4 regions of the Pseudocitrobacter sp. 73 genome follow, and region 1 is predicted to be linked to each of the others. Evidence: predicted binding sites of a transcription regulator. Region 1 holds the regulator's gene; each other region holds the start of a gene.
What was found. The regulator CRP, encoded in region 1, controls carbon source genes, mostly activating them, when cyclic AMP is high. The targets are predictions, from matches to a motif close to ATGTGANNNNNNTCACAT.
Positions count from the first base shown of each region.

Region 2: a site for CRP is predicted at 2,481-2,498, ahead of focA (formate transporter FocA). Genes of this name have one in related genera too.
Region 3: a site for CRP is predicted at 2,209-2,226, ahead of F0Q32_RS06655 (CidA/LrgA family protein). Genes of this name have one in related genera too.
Region 4: a site for CRP is predicted at 1,087-1,104, ahead of udp (uridine phosphorylase). Genes of this name have one in related genera too.

Region 1 covers NZ_VTZO01000016.1:164,344-168,205, forward strand. Annotated here, with positions in the region: gene F0Q32_RS18055 (YccS/YhfK family putative transporter) at 1-1,160, opposite strand, end outside; gene crp (cAMP-activated global transcriptional regulator CRP) at 1,209-1,841, opposite strand; gene F0Q32_RS18065 (OsmC family protein) at 2,144-2,548, shown strand; gene F0Q32_RS18070 (phosphoribulokinase) at 2,680-3,549, opposite strand; gene F0Q32_RS18075 (YheU family protein) at 3,576-3,794, opposite strand; gene F0Q32_RS18080 (hydrolase) at 3,791-3,862, opposite strand, start outside.
Region 2 covers NZ_VTZO01000001.1:132,946-136,807, forward strand. Annotated here, with positions in the region: gene pflB (formate C-acetyltransferase) at 1-1,508, opposite strand, end outside; gene focA (formate transporter FocA) at 1,565-2,422, opposite strand; gene ycaO (30S ribosomal protein S12 methylthiotransferase accessory factor YcaO) at 2,823-3,862, opposite strand, start outside.
Region 3 covers NZ_VTZO01000006.1:346,612-350,473, forward strand. Annotated here, with positions in the region: gene F0Q32_RS06645 (aromatic acid/H+ symport family MFS transporter) at 1-1,120, opposite strand, end outside; gene F0Q32_RS06650 (LysR substrate-binding domain-containing protein) at 1,246-2,169, shown strand; gene F0Q32_RS06655 (CidA/LrgA family protein) at 2,275-2,673, shown strand; gene F0Q32_RS06660 (CidB/LrgB family autolysis modulator) at 2,670-3,365, shown strand; gene cdd (cytidine deaminase) at 3,492-3,862, shown strand, end outside.
Region 4 covers NZ_VTZO01000032.1:67,113-70,974, reverse strand. Annotated here, with positions in the region: gene rmuC (DNA recombination protein RmuC) at 1-63, opposite strand, end outside; gene udp (uridine phosphorylase) at 201-962, opposite strand; gene F0Q32_RS23295 (dienelactone hydrolase family protein) at 1,214-2,020, shown strand; gene metE (5-methyltetrahydropteroyltriglutamate--homocysteine S-methyltransferase) at 2,064-3,862, opposite strand, start outside.

The sequences.
Region 1 (3,862 bases):
GGCAGATGCAGTGCCGCCCCCATCAGGCTGGCGATGCTCAACATCACGCTTAAACGCGCGGCATTACGCAGGGCGGGTGATTTCAGTGACAGATAGCTTTTCAACGCCGGGAACAACGGCAGGCGGCGCTCTTTATCGGCCATCAGATTACGCGGATAAAGCGGGCGCTGAGAACGCAACACTTTGGCGATGCGGCTGAAGTGCCAGGCGCAGAACTGCCCAACCGGGTTATCGGGATGCTGGCGGGCAATTTTCTCCAGCGCGCCAATTTGCTTATCCATATTGAAGCGCGTCGGGAAGCGGTGATAAAGAATGTCATCGGCCATGACCCGCAGGCGCGCGGCGACGGTTTGTGCGTTCCAGCGAATCACCACTTCGGCGTGGCTGCGCTCGACCAGTTTTTGTACCTCTTCCGGCTGGTGCAGGCTCACCGAGATGTGCTCCTGCAAATCCAGCCCCATCTGGAAGGCGCGTAGCAGGCGCTTGTAATCATTGTGCTGATTCGCCGCCAGCATGTGCATCTGCTGATAGCACTGGGAGATAAGATCGACCACTTTCTGCTGACGGTTGAGCAACGGCGGCAGGGCGGTGTTCGGGTCGGTATGTTGCGTCAGCAGGCTATATTTGGCTTCGCAGTACTCCGCCAGTTGGCGATAGAGCAGGCTTAACGATTCGCGCAGCGGTTGTTCGCGCCACAACCAGAACCAAAACCAGTTAAACAGCCCGTACCACAACGTGCCGAGTGCGTAGATAAGTAACGGCTCCCAGATGGGCATGTTACCCGCCAGGCTTAGGGTAAAAATCGCGGCAATCAGCGAAGCCGGAAGCAATCGCCCGTGCAGTGCGCTGATTTCGGCGGTAACACCCAGCACCATCGCCAGACCCGTGAGGATAAACGGCAGCGGGATATCATCAGCCAGCAGCAATTGCACAATCAGGCTGCATCCGGCGAACAGCGATCCACCAATAATCAGGCGTTTGAAGAAGCGTTTATGGGGAGTATCCAGCCCGGCGATGTTGCAGCAGGCAGGCACTAAAGAGAACAGTAAACCGTGTTGAAGCTGGCCGAGGATCAGGCCGACGGCGACCGGCAAACATAACACCAGCGTTTGCCGCAGTGCATAGTTGACTTCCGGGTGGTAAATCAGCCTGCGCCACATAAGAGACAAAAACGGCGTATTGCGTGAACAATACGCCGTCAGACGGGATTAACGCGTGCCGTAAACGACGATCGTTTTACCGTGTGCGGAGATCAGATTCTGATCTTCCAGCATCTTCAGGATGCGACCCACCGTTTCACGGGAGCAACCAACGATCTGACCGATTTCCTGACGGGTTATTTTGATTTGCATACCGTCCGGGTGGGTCATGGCATCCGGCTGTTTCGCCAGATTCAGCAGCGTCTGTGCGATACGACCGGTAACGTCGAGGAACGCCAGGTTACCGACTTTCTCAGAGGTCACCTGCAGACGGCGCGCCATCTGAGAGGAGAGACGCATCAGGATATCCGGGTTAACCTGGATAAGCTGACGGAATTTCTTATAGGAGATTTCCGCCACTTCACAGGCGGTTTTCGCTCGAACCCAGGCGCTACGTTCCTGGCCCTCTTCAAACAGGCCCAGTTCACCGATGAAATCGCCCTGGTTGAGGTAGGAAAGGATCATCTCTTTGCCTTCCTCATCCTTGATGAGTACTGCCACGGAGCCTTTAACGATGTAATACAGCGTTTCCGCTTTTTCACCCTGGTGAATCAGCGTGCTCTTCGATGGGTACTTATGAATGTGGCAATGAGACAAGAACCATTCGAGAGTCGGGTCTGTTTGCGGTTTGCCAAGCACCATGCGCGGTTATCCTCTGTTATAAGCTATCGCCAGCGGCATAAATCAGGCCGCCACTGGTTGAAATAATATCCTTCCCTCTACCTGGGAAGTCGGTCGTCAAAGATTGTCGCGACCAGTATGTGATGTCCTCTGCATACATGCAGTACGTTTATGTATCTCTGTAGCATCCCGACTGTTTTAGCATAGCTTTCGCCGTGTGTCTCCTGGTGTCTCGCTTCAGCATGACCCAGGTCTACTTCCGTTGCGAGATTTGTTATGTGCGCGTAATCTGACAATAAATTTGCAACTTTGGAGTGACAACTATGCAAGCGCGTGTGAAATGGGTTGAAGGGTTAACCTTCCTGGGTGAATCAGCTTCCGGGCACCAGATTTTGATGGATGGCAACTCAGGTGATAAAGCACCAAGCCCGATGGAAATCGTGCTGATGGCAGCGGGCGGCTGTAGCGCTATCGACGTGGTGTCGATTCTGCAAAAGGGGCGTTATAACGTGACCGATTGTGAAGTTAAACTGACCTCTGAACGCCGCGAAGAAGCCCCGCGTATTTTTACCCACATCAACCTGCACTTCATCGTGACGGGTAAAGAACTGAAAGATGCTGCGGTGTCCCGCGCGGTGGATTTGTCGGCAGAGAAGTACTGTTCAGTGGCGCTGATGCTGGGCAAAGCGGTGAACATTACCCATTCTTATGAGGTGGTGGAGGGGTAAGTTGAGACACCCCTCACCCTAACCCTCTCCCGCAGGGAGAGGGGACTGACCGTGCGGTGTTCAGGTTCTGCGCTGATTTTCTCCCTCTCCCTGCGGGAGAGGGCCGGGGTGAGGGGCCCAGCCTGCACCCTTCACCCAATCTTCTTCCCTTCCATCAACCGCTGCACCAGCGGCGTCATGATCAATTCCATCGCCAGCCCCATCTTGCCGCCAGGCACCACCAGCGTATTCATATGCGAGATAAACGAGCCCTGCAACATTGCCAGCAGCCATGGGAAGTCGATATTGTCGAGATTGCGGAAGTGGATCACCACAAAGCTTTCATCCAGCGACGGAATGCCTTTGGCGGCGAAGGGATCGGAGGTATCGACCGTTGGCACGCGCTGGAAGTTAAGATGTGTGCGCGAGAACTGCGGGGTGATGTAGTTGATGTAATCTTCCATCGAACGGACCACGGAATCCATCACCGCCTCGCGGGAGTGACCCCGCTCGCTGGTGTCGCGGATCATCTTCTGGATCCACTCCAGGTTCACAATTGGCACCACGCCCACCAGTAAATCGACATGTTTCGCCACATCGTGATGCGGCGTAACCACGCCGCCGTGCAGCCCTTCATAAAACAGCACGTCGGTCGGCTCAGGCAGCGGCTGCCACGGGGTGAAGGTTCCCGGCACCTGATTCCACGGCACCGCTTCATCATAGGTATGCAGATATTTTCGCGATTGTCCGGTGCCGCTGTACCCGTACTCGCGGAAGGTTTGTTCCAGCAGGCTGAAGTCGTTGGCATCCGGGCCGAAGTAGCTGATATGACGCCCCATATCGCGCGCCTTACGAATCGCTAAGTCCATTTCCGGACGCGTGTAGCGGTGGAAGCTGTCGCCTTCCACCTCTGCGGCGTGGAGTTTAAGCTGGGCGAAAATCTTGCGGAACGCGAGGCTGGTGGTGGTGGTTCCCGCCCCGCTGGAACCCGTGACGGCGATAACCGGATGTTTGGCAGACATAGCGAACAACTCCCGAGTCGGTAAGATTAACCGCGAAACTGGCTGCGGGGCATGATGTTGACGGTTTCATGAAGTTCCGACCACACCAGTACCGCTTCGCCGCGTTGTAGTTGCTGTTTTACGTCGGCGACCTTTTGCGCAAGTGAACGTTCATATTCACCATAATCGGTGCCTTCACGCAACACAAAGCTTTCAATCAGGTTATCGAGCGTTTCAGCGTCGATGTCTTGCCACGGAATGATCATTTTTCACCTCCAAGCCACGGCATCAGCCAGTTGGGAATACGTTGCTCCAGCCACATTTGCGGTCGGCG
Region 2 (3,862 bases), on a different contig from region 1:
TCATGCATGTAGTGGATGACATTCAGTGCGGTGACGTACTGTTTAGCCAGCCAATCCATGAAGTGATCCATACGGTCGATAACTTCGTCGTATTTCAGCACATCGCCTTTGATCGGTTCAGATTTCGGACCAACCTGCATTTTCAGTTTTTCATCAACGCCGCCGTTGATTGCGTACAGCATGGTTTTCGCCAGGTTAGCACGCGCACCGAAGAACTGCATTTGTTTACCAACGATCATCGGGCTTACGCAGCAAGCGATAGCGTAGTCATCGTTGTTGAAGTCTGGACGCATCAGATCATCGTTCTCATACTGCAGAGAAGAGGTATCGATGGACACTTTCGCAGCGTATTTTTTGAACGCCAGCGGCAGTTTTTCAGACCACAGGATAGTGATGTTCGGTTCCGGAGACGGGCCCATGGTGTACAGGGTGTTCAGGAAACGGAAGCTGTTTTTGGTAACCAGAGTACGGCCATCAACGCCCATACCACCGACGGATTCAGTTGCCCAAATCGGGTCACCGGAGAACAGTTCATCATATTCAGGAGTACGCAGGAAGCGAACCATACGCAGTTTCATGACCAGGTGGTCAATCATTTCCTGAGCTTCTTGTTCAGTGATTTTGCCTGCTTTCAGGTCACGTTCGATGTAGATATCCAGGAAGCTGGAAGTACGACCGAAGGACATTGCAGCGCCGTTCTGAGATTTAACCGCAGCCAGGTAGCCGAAGTAAGTCCACTGGATAGCTTCCTGAGCGTTAGTAGCCGGACCAGAGATGTCGTAGCCGTATTTAGCAGCCATCTCTTTGATCTGACCCAGCGCACGGTGCTGTTCAGAGATTTCTTCACGCAGACGAATAGTCGCTTCCAGGTTCACACCGTTTTCCAGGTCAGACTGGAGAGAAGTGAACTGAGCGAATTTGTCTTTCATCAGGAAGTCGATACCGTAAACGGCGATACGACGGTAGTCACCGATGATACGACCACGACCGTAGGCATCCGGCAGACCAGTCAGGACGCCAGATTTACGGCAACGCAGGATGTCCGGAGTATAAACGTCGAACACGCCCTGGTTGTGAGTTTTACGGTACTCGGTAAAGATTTTTTTGATCATCGGGTCCAGTTCGCGATCGTACGCTTTGCAGGAACCTTCGATCATTTTGATGCCGCCAAACGGAATCAGCGCGCGTTTCAGCGGAGCTTCAGTCTGCAGACCAACGATTTTTTCCAGCGACTTGTTGATGTAGCCCGCGTCGTGGGAGGTGATGGTAGAAGCAACAGCGGTGTCGAAGTCAACAGGCGCGTGAGTGCGGTTTTCCTGTTTAACACCTTCCATTACTTTGTCCCACAGCTCGGTAGTTGCTTTAGTAGCACCTGCCAGGAAGGACTCGTCACCCTCGTATGGAGTGTAGTTTTTCTGGATGAAGTCACGTAAGTTGACTTCATTCTGCCAGTCACCTTTAGTAAAACCTTCCCAGGCTGTGGCTAACTTTTCATTAAGCTCGGACATGTAACACCTACCTTCTTATGTGGATTTTTTATTTACTGCCTGACACAACGCTCACTTTAGTGATGGTCGCCTTCACGCAGGTAAATGACCCAGTATGTCAGCCCAACTAACAGGCCTCCGCCAATGATATTCCCGATAGTCACCGGAATGAGGTTATCAGTGATGAAGTTCATGATAGTCAGGTGAGAAAAACTATCCGGGGTTGAACCAACTGCGGTCCAGAACTCCGGGCTTGCAAAGTTGCGAATCACAATCCCCATTGGGATCATAAACATGTTTGCAATACTGTGCTCAAAGCCGCTGGCGACGAACATGGCAACCGGAAGAACCATAATCATGGCTTTATCTGTCAGGCTGCGGCCAGAGTAGCTCATCCAGACGGCCAGGCAAACCATCAGGTTAGCCAGGATGCCGAGTGCTACGGCTTCGATAAATGTGTGGTGCAGTTTGTGGTCAGCGGTTTGCAGGACGTTCAGGCCCCAGCCACCGTTGGCGGTCATATACTCGCCGGAAAGCCACATCAGCAGAACAAAGAGCAGACATCCTACCAGGTTACCAACATAGACGTTCAACCAGTTTTTCGCCAGTTGACCCCATGTGATGCGACCGCTGGCTTTCGCCACTACGATCAGTACCGTGGAGGTGAAGAGGTCGGCCCCGCAAATGACGCAGAGAATCAAGCCCAGTGAGAAGCAGATACCCCCAATCAGTTTCGCGACGCCAAAAGGCATGCCCGCGGTTCCTGTGGTGGCAGTAATGTAGAAAACAAAAGCAATCGAGATGAACACGCCCGCAGTAATCGCCAGATAAAAGGTTTTCAGCGGATGCTTCGTTGCTTTATAGACACCTGCTTCTTCGGCAACTTTGGCCATCGCGGCAGGAACAAGTAGATCAAAAGGGTTGTCAGCTTTCACACTAACTCTCTCTTTATTAAGTCGGCGACGAGATACTAACAAAGCATTATAGATGAGAATTTGATGTAGATCATATCTCGCCTGGCTTATAGGCCCGCAAATCGAATGGTTTTTCATCGAAAGCGGCATAACTTTTTGATTATCAAAATAAAAATAAATTTTAAAGTTTGCAATATCAGTTGATTTATTTCGTCCCCCTCCCGTTTTGCCAGTTAATTAAAATGGAGTAATGATCATTTAAATTAACATTATTGGTAAGCTACCAATAATAGTGTTTACTTGTGCGTAACGTAATTATCACAAATTAATTTACGGCATTTTAGAAATAAAAAAAGGGCCGTTAAACGGCCCCACAATATAGCGTAGAGTAATCTTTAAACCTACTTATTCTCCGGTCTTTTTAGCCCTGCTTTGACCAAAACGCAGCTTTTGCACACTGCAATTTTTCGTAGGCCGCCAGGAGCGACTGGTGCGCCGGGAAGGCCACCAGATCGTTGTCAACGGCCTGCAAACCATAGAACGGCGCTTCTCCGCTCAGCGCAGCGCTGGCGGCTTCAACGGCTTCAGCACCGTACATACGAATAAACGCGTTCAGGTATTGCAGCGGCTGACGTTCTTCTTCCTGAGACAGCAGTAATAAGGTTTGCAGGCAGCGATAATAATTCGCCCGCTCAGCGCTAAAGATGGATGCGTTGAATTCCATTGTCCATTCGGTCCAGATCAGCGCCTGATCCAGATCGCCACCGGCCAGTGCAAGCATCGCTTTCAATTCACCGACACGCAGCGTATACCAACCATTGTCTTTGCCCGTTGCCAGGCCAAGCAGTTCACGCACGCGGGTGAAGTCGTCCAGACCTTCTTCATCAAGCTGCTCTATCAGATTCAGGTACTCTTCTTTTTCCCACTGACTATTTGGCAGGGTCAGAATCGTTTCACGCAGGTGGCTACCCATATTATTGTTTGCCAGCCACAGATCTTCCGCAGGATAGATATCCGACATTCCCGGCACCAGAATACGGCAGGCGTACACGCCTAAATGCTCGTAATCCGCGATATACACTTCTTTATCTTCCGCGTTGAAGATCGCCATAAGGGTAGCGAACTCTTCTTCAGTGGTGCCGGAGAAGTTCCAGTCCACAAACGGATAGTCGGCATCCTGCTTAAAGAGATCCCAGGAGATCAAACCGCTGGAATCGATAAAGTGAGTTTCCAGGTTGGCATGCTCGGCGACTTCTTCATCATCAAAGGTTGGCGGCGTGAACACGTCCAGATCTTTCAGACCACGGCCCTGAAGCAGTTCCGTAACGGTACGTTCCAGCGCGACGCCAAAGTCCGGGTGTGCGCCGAAGGAGGCAAAGCAGGTGCCGTTTGCCGGGTTGAACAGCACGACGCAGATAACCGGGTATTTGCCCCCTAAAGAGCCGTCGTAAGCGAAGATAG
Region 3 (3,862 bases), on a different contig from region 1:
TCGGGTAGAGCATGGCGGTTAAGGCGTTCAGCCCGACCTGCGAGCCGCTGATGCCAATCCCAGTGCCGAAAATCGCCAGCGCCATCAGCCACAGGCCGTTTTCGCTCAGGCCAATCATCACAATGCACACCGCGCCCAGCGCATAGCTCACCGCCAGCACCCGGAAAGGATTGAATTTGTCCATTAATACGCCGAGCAGAATTGCGCCCATCGTGCCGCCAATCTGGAACGCCGCCGTCACCCATGACGCATGTTGCAGGTCGATACCACGATGGTTTAGCAGCGTCGGCATCCAGCTTGAGAGTAAATAGATAATCAGCAGGCTCATAAAGAACACCACCCACAGCATCAGCGTGATGGCAAGCTGACGTCCGGCAAAAAGCTGACCAATGCTGCCCTTGTGGAGCGAGGTCGGCTCATCGAGCCAGAAAGTAGTGTCGTCATAGCGCTCTTTAGTCATCTCACTGACCAACTGCGCGATGTGCGGCTGAGGGCGCTGACGGCGTACCATCCAGCGGGGCGATTCCGGCAACGCAACCAGCAAATAGAAGAACAGGATCATCGGCAGCACGCCGCCGAGCACCAGTATGCCCGCCCAGCCAATCATGCCCACCAGTTGCGCACTGACGATCCCGCCAAAAGCGGAGCCGAGCGTGAAGCCGCAGAACATCAGGGTTACCAACGCGCCGCGACGGCGAGTTGGCAGGTATTCTGAGGTCATGGTGATGGTATTGGGCATCGCCCCACCCAGCCCAAGGCCGGTTAAGAAGCGCAGGATAACCAGCGTTTCAAGGTCTGGTGAAAAGGCGGATAGCAGACTGAGGATGCCAAAAAACGCTACGCACCACTCTATGACGCGTTTGCGACCAAAGCGATCGGAGAGCGGTCCACACAGCAGCGCCCCGGCGGTGAGCCCAACCAGGCCTGCACCAAATAACGGGGCCAGTTCTGCCGCCGTTAACTGCCAGTGTCCACGTATATCGGGGGCGATAAAGCCAATTGCCGCCGTATCGAATCCATCCATCATCACCACCAGAAAACAGCAGATAATGACACGCCACTGGAGCGCGCCGATGGGGGCTGCATCAATCAGAGCTTGTAGTTCACGTCGTTGAGTCATGGTAAATGCCTCAGGTGTGTAGGGTAGATGTTGTATTTGTTGTTTGTATGTAGCAAGTTTGTGGTAATTGAAATGCGTTGTACAATGGCTTTCCATGCAGAGTCATAACCTGGAGGTTATTGCTGATGGCAAACTGGACGCAAAAACTGAAGCTTCATCACCTGCAAATGCTGGTCGCGCTGGGCGAGCAGTGCAATCTGACCCAGGTGGCGAAACAGATGCATATCACCCAACCCGCCCTTTCCAAGTGGCTGACACAGTTCGAGGAAGAGGTCGGGATCACACTTTTCGAGCGTCACAGCAAAGGCTTACGCCCTTCTGAAGGCGGAAAACTACTGCTCCAGCATGCTCAACGGTTAATCAACGATCTCGAACGTTCCCAGTTTGAGGTGGAGCGTTTCAAACAGGGCGGCCTGGTCGGCAGCCTGAAAATTGGTTGCTCTCCGGTGGCGACAGATTGCGTATCACAGGCGATTTTCCCTCTTCTAAAAGAAATGCCTTCTTTGCACCTGAATATCGAAGAGAAAGTGATGACGCCACTGCTGCATGATTTGCAATCAGGCGTGGTGGATGTGGTGGTCGGACGTATCGGCGGACGGGCGCTGGAGCTGCCGTTGAATTATCAGGTGTTATATACGGAACCCGTTTGTTTCGTTGCCCGCACCGATCATCCGCTTGCCACGTACGAGCGATTAAGCTGGAAGGATCTGGAACCCTGGCGCTGGATAGTCTGGCCCACCGGCACGCCCATCCGCCAGAGCATTGATAACGCGCTGGTTGATAACGGCGTGATGCTGCCGGAGAACACCATTGAATCAGCGTCAATGAACGTCAGCGTCAACCTGCTGCAAAGCAGCGAGATGATTTCTATTCTCTCCCTGCGTCTGGCAGAACGCTACGCTCAACAGAGACAGCTCACGATTCTGGCGTTGCCGAAGATTGAGCAGAAAGGCAGCGTCGGCGTATTCTGGAGAAAAAACGATCAGCCCTCGCAGGCCCTGAGTCGCTTTCTTTATCATTTATCACATCCGCTTCAGTCAGATGCCTGATGTTCCGCTTGTCTATGTCAGGTATGCTCACAATTCATGATGTGATCAGTAGCACATTTCCGGCTTTAATTGTATGATGAATGCGTTCCATCAAGGGTAACCAACATGAGCAAATCGCTGAATATTATCTGGCAATACCTGCGTGCTTTCGTCCTGATATACGCCTGTTTGTATGCGGGAATTTTTATCGCCTCGCTGCTACCGATCACCATCCCCGGCAGTATTATCGGGATGCTGATTATGTTCGTCTTACTGGCTCTGCAAATCCTGCCGTCGAAGTGGGTTTTGCCGGGCTGTTACATTCTCATCCGCTATATGGCGCTGCTGTTCGTGCCTATCGGCGTTGGCGTGATGCAATATTACGACCTGCTCAGCGCCCAGTTTGGCCCTATTGTCGTCTCCTGCGCGGTCAGTACGCTCGTTGTTTTCCTGGTGGTGAGCTGGAGTTCGCACATTATTCATGGCGAACGCAAAGTCGTCGGTCAAAAAGGAACGGATGAATGATGCATTATATCTGGTGGTCGTTGCCGCTGACGCTGGTGGTCTTTTTTGCCGCGCGCTGGCTGGCTGCACGGGTAAAATTTCCGCTGCTCAATCCCCTGTTAGTGGCGATGGTAGTGATTATTCCCATCCTCCTGCTGACCGGCACGCCTTACGATCACTATTTCCAGGGCAGTAAAGTGCTTAACGATCTGCTGCAACCGGCGGTCGTGGCCCTCGCCTTTCCACTGTATGAACAGCTGCATCAAATCCGCGCGCGCTGGAAATCCATTATCACCATCTGCTTTTTCGGCAGCGTAGTGGCAATGGTGACCGGTACCTCGGTGGCGCTGCTGATGGGCGCATCGCCCGAAATTGCCGCCTCTATTTTACCGAAATCGGTCACGACGCCTATCGCGATGGCCGTCGGCGGCAGTATTGGCGGTATTCCAGCCATTAGCGCCGTCTGCGTGATTTTCGTCGGTATTCTGGGTGCGGTCTTTGGCCATACCCTGCTGAACCTGATGCGCATTAATACCAAAGCCGCGCGTGGTCTGGCGATGGGAACCGCGTCGCACGCCCTGGGGACCGCTCGCTGTGCGGAAGTGGATTATCAGGAAGGCGCATTCAGTTCGCTGGCGCTGGTGCTGTGCGGGATTATTACCTCGCTCGTCGCCCCGTTCCTGTTCCCGATTATTCTCTCTGTCGTCGGCTAAAATGCGACAAGTCACACATTTTGCAAAACGATTGCATGTGTTGCATAAATAATGAGATTTAGATCACTCATTTAAGCGTAATCGGCACGTACACTGTTCACCCTTACACTGTTACGAGGCAACGCCATGCACCCACGTTTTCAATCTGCTTTTTCGCAACTGCCTGCGGACCTGCAAACAGCCATTGCTCCTGTGCTGGCTGATGCGCATTTCTCCGCGATGCTGAGCGCCGGGCAGGTCTCATCGCTGCGTAGCGCGACAGGACTGGACGAAGACGCGCTGGCCTTCGCGCTTCTGCCGCTGGCTGCTGCCTGCGCGCGCGCCGACCTTTCCCACTTCAACGTTGGCGCCATTGCGCGCGGCATCAGCGGAACCTGGTACTTCGGCGGCAATATGGAATTTTTGGGCGCGACCATGCAGCAAACCGTCCACGCCGAACAAAGCGCGATCAGCCACGCCTGGCTGCGCGGTGAAAAAGCTCTCGCTGCGATCACCGT
Region 4 (3,862 bases), on a different contig from region 1:
CAGCCAGCCCAGCGCAACACCCGCCAGTGCAACCAGAAAATAAATAAGAATGGCGATATCCACAATGCCCCCTGCATGAACGACTTACGGCAAAAATAGAATTGTGCTGTATAAATGTCCAGTTTGAAAGGGTTTTCCTGCGAGGAGGTACGCAAATTGAAAAAGGCCGAACGTGTCGGCCTTTAAGAAGAGAAGAAGGATTACAGCAGGCGGCGTGCCGCTTCCACAACGATTTTCACCGCATGGCTTTCGGTTTGTTTCATCGTCTCAGCGTTCGGAATCTCCTGCTGAGTACGGTTCACAATCACGCCTGCAACCATCCCTGCGCGCAGCCCCTGGCTGGAGCACATGGTCAGCAGCGTCGCGGATTCCATCTCGTAGTTCATCACGCCCATCGACTGCCACTCTTCCATGGAGCCTTTGAAGCGGCTAACCACGCGGCCTGAGAAGGTATCGTAGCGTTCCTGACCCGGATAGAAGGTGTCGGAAGAGGCCGTTACGCCAACGTGGGTGGTCGCGCCAATCTCTTTAGCTGCCGCCACCAGCGCGGTGGTGCAGTCGAAATCCGCTACTGCCGGATATTCCATCGGTGCAAAGTGCAGGCTCGCGCCGTCCAGACGAACGGATGCGGTGGTGACCAGTACGTCGCCCACGTTGATATGCGGCTGAATCGCACCGGTAGTGCCGACGCGCAGGAAAGTGCGGATACCCAGTTGGGCCAGCTCTTCAACGGCAATAGAAGTGGATGGGCCGCCGATACCGGTGGAGCATACAATCACCGGCTTGCCATCAAGTTCAGCACGCCAGGAGGTAAATTCGCGGTGAGATGCCAGTTTGACCGGCTTTTCCATCAGCGCGGCGATCTTTTCCACACGCTCTGGATCGCCAGGGACGATAGCGAGCGTAGCCCCTTGTAAATCATTTTTGGTGAGGCCGAGATGAAAAACATCAGACTTAGACATAGAAAACTCCTCTGTGGATCGGGTTTGTCAGAAGAAGCAAAAAGCCACTTTACAGAAGACGGAGGCAACATTTCGTGACCACCGTCACCTGGAGTCAAAAATATTGCATAAGATTCCACGCAAAAAGTGATTCACATCACATTAACAAGTTATATCTTCCGTTGTTGCACAAAAATCGCCCGTCTTCAGGCACTGTGATTTGTCTATATTAAAGAAGCGCTAAAAGCTCATTTAAAGGTACGGAGAATGCCATGACCAACAACCAACCTGGATTTGCACCTGCCGCATCCCCTCACGCCGCTACTGCCGTTCATACTTCTGACGAGGCGATTATTGCCGGCGAGACCTCTATTCCGTCTCAGGGCGATTTACTGCCCGCTTACCACGCGCGTCCAAAACAGAGCGATGGCCCGCTTCCGGTGGTAATCGTAGTGCAGGAGATTTTTGGCGTCCATGAACATATCCGCGATATCTGCCGTCGCCTGGCAAAAGAGGGCTATCTTGCCGTCGCGCCGGAGCTCTATTTCCGTCAGGGTGATCCCAATGATTATGCCGATATCCCGACCCTCTTTAATAATCTGGTCATGAAAGTCCCTGACGCACAGGTGCTGGCCGATCTTGACCACGTTGCCAACTGGGCATCACGCAATGGTGGGGATGCCAGCCGCCTGATGATCACGGGCTTCTGTTGGGGTGGCCGCATCGCCTGGCTGTATGCCGCGCATAACCCGCAGTTAAAAGCCGCCGTCGCCTGGTATGGGAAATTACTGGGCGATAAATCACTGAATTCACCGAAACATCCTGTCGATATCGCCGTCGAACTCAATGCGCCGGTACTGGGTTTATACGGTGGTCAGGATACCGGCATTCCGGTTGATACGGTGGACACCATGCGCCAGGCGTTGCGCGCTGCGAATGCCAAAGCGGATATTATTGTTTACCCCGATGCCGGGCATGCGTTCAATGCGGATTATCGTCCGAGCTATCATGAGGAATCTGCGAAAGATGGCTGGCAGAGAATGCTGGCGTGGTTTGCGCAGTATGGCGCGAAAAAATAAACGCTTTGCCCGGTAGCGCTTTCGCTTACCGGGCCTGTTAAACTTACCCTCGACGCAGATTCTGCGCCGCTTGCACCATGTTCGCCAGCGCCGCGCGCGTCTCTGGCCAGCCGCGGGTTTTCAGGCCACAGTCCGGGTTGACCCACAGGCGTTCCGCCGGGATGCGCTGTTCGGCTTTCTTCAGCAGCGCTTCAATCCACTCCACGCTCGGCACGTTCGGTGAATGAATGTCATATACGCCAGGCCCGATTTCGTTCGGGTAATCAAACTCTTCAAATGATTCCAGCAACTCCATGTCGGAACGCGAGGTTTCGATAGTGATGACGTCTGCATCCAGCGCGGCAATGGAATCCATGATGTCATTGAACTCGCAGTAACACATATGCGTGTGGATTTGCGTGTCATCTTTCGCCACGGCGGCGTTAATACGGAAGGCTTCCACGCCCCACTGGAGATACGCGTCCCAGTCGCAGCGGCGCAGCGGTAAGCCTTCGCGCAGTGCCGGTTCGTCAATCTGGATGATGCCAATTCCAGCGGCTTCCAGGTCCGCCACTTCATCACGCAGCGCCAGCGCAATCTGTTTGGCGATGGTTTCACGGCTCACGTCTTCACGCGGGAAGGACCAGCAGAGAATGGTCACCGGGCCAGTCAGCATCCCTTTCACCGGCTTGTCAGTCAGCGACTGCGCATATTTTGCCCACTCCACGGTGATCGGAGCCGGGCGGCTGACGTCACCAATAACAATCGGCGGTTTCACACAGCGGGAACCGTAGCTCTGCACCCAGCCGTTTTGCGTAAAGACGAAGCCGTCCAGATGTTCGCCAAAGTACTCCACCATGTCGTTACGCTCGGCCTCGCCGTGAACCAGGACATCAAGCCCTAAACGTTCCTGCTCCACAATGGCCTGTTTAATCTGTTCCGCAATGCCCGTGCGGTAGTTGTTGGCATCAAGATTACCCTTTTTGAAATCCAGGCGCAGGGTGCGAATTTCCGTGGTTTGCGGGAAGGAACCAATCGTGGTGGTCGGCCAGGCAGGCAGGTTAAAACGCGCACGCTGGGCTTGCGCTCGCACGTCATAAGCATTTGCACGCTGGCTATCCTGCGCGGTAATGGCCGCCAGACGTTTTGCTACCGCCGCATTATGAACGCGGGTTGAGTGACGACGCGCCTGAATCGGGGCGCTCCACGCTGCCAGCGCAGACGTATCACCGCTATTGAGCGCATCGCGCAACAGCGCCAGTTCTTCACATTTTTGCAGAGCGAAGGCAAACCAGCTTTTCACCTCCGCATCCAGACGCGTTTCCACACTCAGATCGATTGGGCTGTGCAGCAATGAGCAGGACGATGCCACCCACAGCGAGCGTTTGCCGACGATCTCGCAGATTTGTGCATATTTTTCCGTAAGATCGGCGCGCCAGACGTTACGTCCGTTAATCAACCCGGCGGAGAGCAGCCAGTCGGCAGGCAAGCGCTTATGCAGTTCGGCAACATCATCTTTGCCATGAACCAGGTCAACATGCAGGCCCTGGATCGGCAGAGCAGTAATGGTATCCAGATTAGGTGTGACGCCTTCAAAGTAAGTCGTCAGTAGCAATTTCACCTGCCCCTGAAGAACGTCATAAGCGGATTGATAGGCTTCCCGCCATTCCTGCGGCAGTTCCAGCACCAGCGCCGGTTCATCAATCTGTACCCACTCGATATCGCGTTTTGCCAGCTCACTCAGCACCTGCTGATAAACAGGCAGAAGGTCGTTCAGCAAACTCAGACGATCGAATGCCTCGCCTTTGACTTTACCCAGCCACAGATAGGTCACCGGGCCCAGCAGCACGGGCTTCACTTTAT